One region of the Clostridium fermenticellae genome, then DNA from elsewhere that is predicted to be linked to it. Evidence: a T-box and tRNA genes for the amino acid it is inferred to sense, from the RefSeq annotation. Region 1 holds a T-box; the other holds one or more tRNA genes.
What was found. A T-box is a leader RNA that pairs with one kind of tRNA and senses whether it is charged. The one in region 1 lies ahead of thrS (threonine--tRNA ligase), so its partner is inferred to be a tRNA-Thr.

Region 1 (4,438 bases):
AAGTCCATTATTTTACAAACTGGTGGTTTTGCATTCGGTGATATTAAAACTAAATCCAATTCTTTTTCTTCTGCAATCTTAAGTGCTTCCCTGGATGACATAACCCCAACTTGTGAACCATCATTTCCAATAACTCTTACTTGCTTTTCCCTTATGCTTTCATTACTAAGAAAATCTTTATTAATAATTTTCACCTCCTAGGTGTTTTTAACAAAACTTTATAAGTTAACAATAAAAAGGACGGCTTAAGCCGTCCTTAGAATAACAAAATCAAAAATTCCATAAACCTTACTAGCCGTGCTGTAAGGTGAGAAACGGCTGTTTCTTCTTAACATATGCTATTATATAACTAATTTTTTAATAAGTCAATATTATTTTATACTAAATTGGCTCATAAAAATTATAGAAATCATATTTGGTTATTAATCTATTTCACTAATTCTATTATCTATTTCACTTCTAACTTTCTTTATAAAATCATTTAATTTAACTGATCCGAGATCTCCTTGTTTTCTGCTTCTTACAGTGATATTACCTGCTTCCATTTCTTTTTGTCCTAATACAAGCATATAAGGAATTTTTTGAAGCTGAGCTTCTCTAATCTTATATCCTATCTTCTCATTTCTCAAATCAAGTTCAACCCTAATTTTATTTTTCTTTAATTCACATGCGATCTTCTTAGCATACTCAATTTGGTCATCAGTTATATTCATAATTTTAACCTGTACTGGTGCAAGCCAAGTTGGAAATGCTCCTGCATAATGTTCTGTCAGTATTCCTATAAACCTTTCTATTGATCCAAATACAACTCTATGAACCATAACTGGTCTGTGTTTCTCTCCATCTGCACCTATATAAGTTAAATCAAATCTTTCTGGCATTTGAAAATCCAATTGAATTGTTCCACACTGCCATGTTCTGCCTATACAATCCTTTAAATGGAAATCTATCTTTGGTCCATAGAATGCTCCGTCTCCTTCGTTAACCCTATACTCCATACCTGCTGCATTCAATGCATCTCTTAATCCATCAGTTGCTGCTTCCCAGTCTTCATCACTTCCCATTGAATTTTCTGGTCTTGTTGATAATTCAACAAAATATTCGAATCCAAATACCTTATAAAAACTGTCTATAAGTTTTATAACATTCAATATTTCATCTCTTATATTGTCTTTAGTCAAGAACATATGTGCATCATCTTGAGTAAAGCACCTAACTCTCATAAGTCCATGAAGTGCACCTGATTTTTCATGTCTGTGAACAATACCCATTTCAGCATATCTTATTGGAAATTCTCTGTATGAATGTATTTGACTCTTATATACAATTATTGCTCCAGGACAGTTCATAGGTTTTATAGCATAATCTTCATCATCTATCTTTGTAAAATACATATTCTCCTTATAATGATCCCAATGTCCTGACTGTCTCCAAAGTTTTTCATTTAATATTATTGGAGTCATTATTTCATCATATCCAGCCGCTTCATGCATTTCTCTCCAAAAATTCTGTAGGGTATTTCTTATAATCATTCCCTTTGGATGGAAGAATGGGAATCCTGGTCCTTCTTCATGAATACTAAATAAATCAAGTTCTTTACCTATCTTTCTATGGTCTCTTTTCTTAGCCTCTTCCATCATTCTTAAATATTCTTCAAGATCTGCCTTCTTCTCAAATGCAGTTCCATATATTCTTTGAAGCATCTTATTTTTCTCGTCACCTCTCCAATAAGCACCTGCTATTGAAAGAAGTTTTATGACCTTTACCTTACCAGTTGATCCAACATGAGGACCTGCACATAAATCCACAAAATCTCCCTGTTTATAAAAAGATATTACCGCATCCTCTGGTAAATCTTCTATCAACTGAACTTTATAAGGTTCTTGCTTTTCTTTCATAAGCTTTATAGCTTCTTCCCTGGGCAATTCAAACCTTTTAAGTTCCAAATTCTCTTTTACTATTTTATTCATTTCAACTTCAAGTTTTTCAAGTATTTCTGGTGTAAATGAAAATTCTGCATCAAAATCGTAATAGAATCCATTATCTATTGCTGGTCCTATAGCCAACTTTACATCAGGATACAACCTTTTAACTGCTTGCGCTAATATATGTGAAGCAGTATGTCTTAATATCCATTTTCCATCCTCATCTTCAAATGTCAATATTTCAAGCTTACAATCTTTATTTAATTCACTCATAAGCTCTGCCTTTTCGCCATCTATTTTCGCTCCAACAGCTTTTTTTGCCAGAGATGAACTCAATTTAGAAGCCACTTCTGATACTTTGGTTCCATTCTCAACCTCCATAATACTGTTATTCTTTAAAGTAATCTTTATCATGACTGTTTCCTCCTATTTATAAATTTATAATTAAATAATTATATATAAAAAACACCCGTCCAATATATGGGACGAGTGTAGATCGCGGTTCCACCCAACTTCAACAAATTAAATATAATACTAAACGATACCTAATGTTTGTTACCTTAAATCTTTAACGCAGATACGCGGGAATACCTACTAAAATTCAATATCCAACTCAAAGGTGGTTTTCAATAACACTTACCTGAGAAATCTTCCAGCCAGTGGATTCCTCTTTCTTAAAGCAGTCTATTATTTACTCTTCCTTTTCAAAGTCTTTATTCAAAAATATAAAAACTCATCCCAAAAACATGGGACGAGTATTAATCGTGGTTCCACCCAATTTGATAATAGATAAATAAAATCTATAATCATCTCAGAATCTTTAACGCAGATTTACGGAAATATCTACTAAGTTCAATACTCAACTCAAAGGTGGTTTTCAATAACACTTACCTAAGAAATCTTTCAACCAATGGATTCCTCTCTCTTAAAGTAGCCTGTTATCTACTCTTCCTTTTCAAAGTTTTAATCATTTATTGTGATCATTATATTATGTGTATTTATATTTGTCAATAGATAATTTTAAAAAACTAATTTTTAATTTTACTGTTAAACAAACTTTCACATTTGTCCTCTACCGCACTACACGAATCACATACCTCACAAATTTTTACCCTATCTTTAAATATATTTTTTATAGTACCTATAAACTCTTCATTTTGTATATTTTCCATACCATGAATAACTATATTTTTAGGACAATTTGTTATTAAAATGCCTATAATTACGTCCTCTTCATTAGAATTTTGTTTATACTGAATTTCATCCAAATCCATGAGTAATTCACGAGTAATATCTTTTCCAGTGGCATCTCTTAATAAATATTTACCATATTCTGTTATTACTATATCTATCTCATCAATTCTACTTTCCTGAATCTCAACAAAATACTTTAAAAGTTTTATAAAATCATTATATTCTTTCTCAACCATATATTGTTCTACTATTTTATCAACAATACTTTCCAAATCATCTTGAAGGTCATTCATTCTAAATCTTATAAAACCATTTATATTTATCTCATTATTCTCCCTTATGCAGTCAGCAATTTTATCTAATATCATATTTTTTTTATTCATACAGTATATAGAGTTTTGATCAAATTTGTAACCATATCCTTTTAGTACACTCTTAATATTTTTCATAATTTGATCTATTTCATCATATCCTAAGAAGAAATAGGTATCAGATAACAATTCAAATAAATGTTTATCACAAAATTCATTTATAACAATATTATAAATAATTCCTGCAACATTCATATTGAATAGATTATATACCTTTTCACTTAATTCTCCATCACAAAATACCTTCACGAAGTGAGTATTAGACTGTATATTTTCTGAAATTCCCATGATAAAGTTCTTTTCTTTAAAATACCTTACTACATTTTCTATATCATATATTAAATCTTCTCTTTTATCATCATATACAACAGTAAGTAATAACATTTGACACACTCCCTTCTTTAAATTAGTATATGTGTAAACAAAATGTATATACAAAAATTTATTTGCAAATATCGACAATAATAATATAATAAGTTATACTCGATACTAACTTAAATAGGAGAAATTTATGTGTGTAATTATAGATTGCAGAACAAGCATTGAAGAAATAAATAATCTAAAAAAACTTGGGTTCAAGCCACTTATGTGTCCTAAATCAGATTTACTTTATGAAGCAGTATCAGGCCATCCTGATATGTTGTTAAAAATTGTAAACAATAATACAATTCTAGTACATAAAGACATGCCCCTAAGCTTTATAAATAAGTTGAGAAATTTAGGATATAAAATCTTTTTATCAAAAAATAATTTAAATAGCAAATATCCAAATGATATTATATTAAATAGTGTGAATCTAGATGATATTTTTATACATAATATTAAATATACAGATCCTGTACTTTTAAATTTCATGAAACGGAAAAGAAAAATAAATGTAAATCAGGGGTATACAAAATGTTCAACAGCTATTGTCAGCAATAAAGCAATAATTACAAGCGATCTTTC
Region 2 (4,438 bases), 620 kb from region 1:
TTTCAAGCGGACCAGATTTTACTTTAACATTTTCACCAATCTCAATATCTATATTGGCTACCTTTTCTTTTATGCCCATAGACTCAACTTCTTGATCTGTAAGTGGTACAGGTTTCGATCCTGGCCCAACAAAACCTGTAACTCCCCTAGTATTTCTGACAACATACCAAGAATCATCTGTCATTATCATGTGTATTAAAACATATCCTGGAAATATCTTTTTCTGCGTGATTTTCTTTTTCCCATCTTTTACTTCTACTTGTTCTTCTATAGGAACTTGAATATCGTCTATACAATCATAGAGTTCTCTATTTTCTATGATTTTCTCAAGATTAGCCTTTACTTTATTTTCATAACCAGAATATGTATGAACTACATACCATCTAGCTTTATCTGCCATAATATAAGGAATGGGAACTAATTCCCTTCCTCCCTCCTTTTTTAATTTTATTTAAAAACAAGTTTAAATAAATTATTAAAACCAAAATCTAATACACCTACAATTACAATACATACGACACAAAATATCATAACCGTAATCGTGGCTTTCTTTACTTTATCTTTAGATGCCCAAGTTATTCTTTTGTGTTCTGATAACAATTCCTTTAAAAAGCCAATAAAACCACTGCCGGACGCTGCTGAACCTTTAACTTTTTTTACATTATTATCTACAGCCATTTTTGTTCACATCCTCTAAATTTTATTTATGACTCTAAAGGACTACTTAGTCTCTTTATGTAATGTATGTTTATGGCAAAAAGGACAATATTTTTTCATTTCTAACCTATCTGGATCATTTTTCTTATTTTTCATTGTATTGTAGTTTCTCTGTTTACAATCCGTACAAGCTAATGTTACTTTTGTTCTCATTTCTTACACCTCCTGAAAACTACATATATAATATTTATATTAATATTTTAATCTCTCATAATTGTGCATCACTTAGATAATTTATCATAAGTCAGCTTATATGTCAATAAAATTGTCCTAAATATACACAGTAAATGATTTTTAAAAGGACTAGGTCTAGAAACCCAGTCCTATAAATTCAATTACTCAACAATTGTAGTAACGACGCCTGAACCTACTGTTCTTCCGCCTTCTCTTATTGCAAATCTTAATCCTTCATCCATTGCTACCGGTGTTATTAATTCAACATCCATATTGATGTGATCTCCCGGCATTACCATCTCTGTTCCTTCCGGTAATTTTATTGATCCTGTTACATCTGTTGTTCTGAAATAAAATTGTGGTCTGTATCCATTAAAAAATGGTGTATGTCTTCCGCCTTCTTCTTTCTTTAGTACATATACCTGACCTACAAATTTCTTGTGCGGATGTACTGTACCGGGTTTTGCCAGTACCTGGCCTCTCTCTATATCATCTCTCTGTATTCCTCTTAACAATGCTCCTATATTATCCCCTGCCATTGCCTGGTCTAATGTCTTCCTGAACATCTCTACTCCTGTTACTACCGTCTTAGTCTTTTCTTCTTTAAGTCCTACTAATTCTACTTCGTCTCCTACTTTTAATATTCCGCTCTCTACTCTTCCTGTTGCTACTGTTCCTCTTCCTGTTATTGTCATTACATCCTCTACCGGCATTAAGAATGGTTTATCTGTTGCCCTCTGTGGTGTCGGTATATAGCTGTCTATTGCATCCATTAACTCATGTATACATTTCGTTGCTTCCGGGTCATCTGGATTCTCCAATACCTTTAACGCACTTCCTACTATTATTGGAACGTCATCTCCAGGAAAGTTATACTCGTTCAATAATTCCCTTACTTCCATCTCTACTAATTCTATTAATTCCGGGTCATCTACCTGATCTGCTTTATTTAAAAATACTACTATATAGTCAACTCCAACTCTTGATGCCAGCAATATATGCTCTCTTGTCTGCGGCATCGGTCCATCTGCTGCACTTACTACAAGGATTGCTCCATCCATCTGTGCTGCTCCTGTTATCATGTTCTTTACATAGTCAGCATGTCCCGGGCAGTCTACATGTGCATAATGTCTTTTATCTGTCTCATACTCTACATGTGCTGTATTGATTGTTATTCCTCTCTCTTTTTCTTCCGGTGCTTTATCTATTTCATCATATTTTGTTGCTGCTGCTTTTCCCTCTTTTGATAAAACTGTTGTTATTGCTGCTGTTAATGTTGTCTTTCCGTGGTCTACGTGTCCTATTGTTCCTATGTTTACATGTGGCTTATTTCTTTCAAATTTTTGTTTTGACATTTTTATTCCTCCCTAAATTATTAACTTTTGGTTTAAGTAAACTCACCCTAGTGTTTTGCAAATTTATTTTACTGGAGCCCATGACCGGGATTGAACCGGTGACCTCCACCTTACCAAGGTGACGCTCTACCAACTGAGCTACATGGGCAATTTTGGAGCAGGAAACGGGACTCGAACCCGCGACAGCCAACTTGGGAAGCTGGTGTTCTACCACTGAACTACTCCTGCTTATAATAGTTTAAAAGTTATATACCGATTATCAATTTTAATACAAGTATAATCCTTTGTCAATATACAATTATTTATCACTTAGACATTTTTCTAGTTTTCTTTTAACTCTTTGGAGAGCATTGTCTATAGATTTAGCGTGCCTATCCAGGTCACACGCAATTTCCTGGTATGACTTTCCATCAAGATAAGACATTAAAACTTCCATTTCTAAATTAGATAATACCTCTCCGATTTCAGTATGTATGTGGCTTATTTCTTCTTTACTTATGATCAATTCCTCTGGATCAGCAACTTTCGCTTCAGATAATACATCTAAAAGAGTCCTATCCGATTCTTCATCATATATAGGTTTATTTAAAGATATATAAGTATTTAAAGGAATATGTTTCTGACGTGTAGCCGTCTTAATGGCAGTAATAATCTGTCTTGTTACACATAATTCAGCAAAAGCTTTAAAAGAAGACAATTTATCGGTTCTAAAATCCCTTATTGCTTTATATAATCCTATCATTCCTTCCTGATATATGTCCTCTTTATCTGCTCCAATCAAAAAATAGGATTTTGCCTTCGCTTTTACGAAATTTTCATATTTATTAATCAGATATTCTTGAGATTTAACATCTCCATTTTTAGCCTTTATAACAACTTCCTCGTCTACTTCATCTCCAAAGGAGGAAACTTTTTTACTAGCACAACCTTTTTTACTCAAGGTAATCCCCTCCAAGTCAAGAATGTATCATACAATACTGATTATACTTAGAAATAAATTAACAGTCAATAGATTTTCACTCGCTTCTCCGAATTTTTTCAAGTTTTTCCAGTATATCCGTATCAATTGAATCTTTTAATTCAAATTTTTTCTTTGAATACCCTTTATGAATTCTTTTTTGTATATTAACTCGAGTTGATTGTACTTCTTTATAAAATTCTATCGATGACATTCTAATTGCTCCACGTCCAAAAATAACTTGCTGTTCAAGTGAGTCAGATGTCACAACGCATACCTCAACTGAACGTCCTATATCATTTACAGTCCTTTCAATGAAGCTATCCGCTGTCTCTCCTTCTTTAGTAAAAACTACCATTACATTATTATTGACTCTTTCCTTTTTCTCTATGCTTCCAATTACCATATGTGCATCAAAAATAATAAAAACTCTATAATTCCTATACACCGCATAATTACTCAAAATTTCTATAAGCTTGTTCCTTGAGGATTCATAACTATATTCTTTTATTTTATTTAACTCAGACCAACTATTTATAACGTTATATCCATCTACAAAAATATTTTTCACTTTACATCACATAACCCTATTTTATTCTCTGCTTTAAAGTTTCATACATAAGTATACCAGCGGCGACAGAGGCATTTAAAGACGATATCTTTCCAACCATAGGTATTTTTAAAAGCACATCACATTTTTCTTTAGTAAGCTTGGATATTCCTCTTCCTTCACTACCTATAACCAAAGCTATCCGCCCATTTAGCTTAGACTCAAAGCAATAATTTTCACCTTTCATATCTGCCCCATAAATCCATATACCATGTTCCTTCAGCTCATCTATAGTACTATTTATATTTGAAACTTTGGCTATTCTCATATGTTCCACAGCACCTGCTGATGTCTTATAAACAATTGGAGTCACTCCTACATTTCTCCTTTTAGGTATTATAATTCCATGTACTCCACATGTTTCAGCAGTTCTTATTATGGAACCCAAATTATGTGGATCTTCTATTTGATCTAAAATTATTATAAATTCATTCTCTGATTTCTGAGAAGCAAAATCTAATATATCATATATATCACAATATTCGTATGGAGTAACCTGTGCTATTACCCCTTGATGTGAACCTGTTTGAGATAATCTATCCAGTTTTTTTCTATCAACGCGTTTAACTACTACTTTCTTCTCTTTAGCCAACTTTAATATAGTATTTATAGAACCTGAGATTT

Region 2: it encodes a tRNA-Thr, which carries the amino acid that the T-box ahead of thrS (threonine--tRNA ligase) is inferred to sense. The anticodon was not compared.

The regions. Positions count from the first base shown of each region.
Region 1 is NZ_CP032416.1:863,721-868,158, reverse strand. Features, by position in the region: gene infC (translation initiation factor IF-3) at 1-194, opposite strand, end outside; ribosomal protein L20 leader region at 227-336, opposite strand; gene thrS (threonine--tRNA ligase) at 423-2,339, opposite strand; T-box leader at 2,404-2,642, opposite strand; T-box leader at 2,670-2,893, opposite strand; gene ytxC (putative sporulation protein YtxC) at 2,954-3,874, opposite strand; gene D4Z93_RS04275 (DUF6873 family GME fold protein) at 4,002-4,438, shown strand, end outside.
Region 2 is NZ_CP032416.1:246,493-250,930, reverse strand. Features, by position in the region: gene nusG (transcription termination/antitermination protein NusG) at 1-400, opposite strand, end outside; gene secE (preprotein translocase subunit SecE) at 448-678, opposite strand; gene rpmG (50S ribosomal protein L33) at 721-870, opposite strand; gene tuf (elongation factor Tu) at 1,053-2,246, opposite strand; tRNA gene D4Z93_RS01225 (tRNA-Thr) at 2,319-2,394, opposite strand; tRNA gene D4Z93_RS01220 (tRNA-Gly) at 2,400-2,474, opposite strand; gene sigH (RNA polymerase sporulation sigma factor SigH) at 2,545-3,186, opposite strand; gene D4Z93_RS01210 (NYN domain-containing protein) at 3,263-3,775, opposite strand; gene rlmB (23S rRNA (guanosine(2251)-2'-O)-methyltransferase RlmB) at 3,792-4,438, opposite strand, start outside.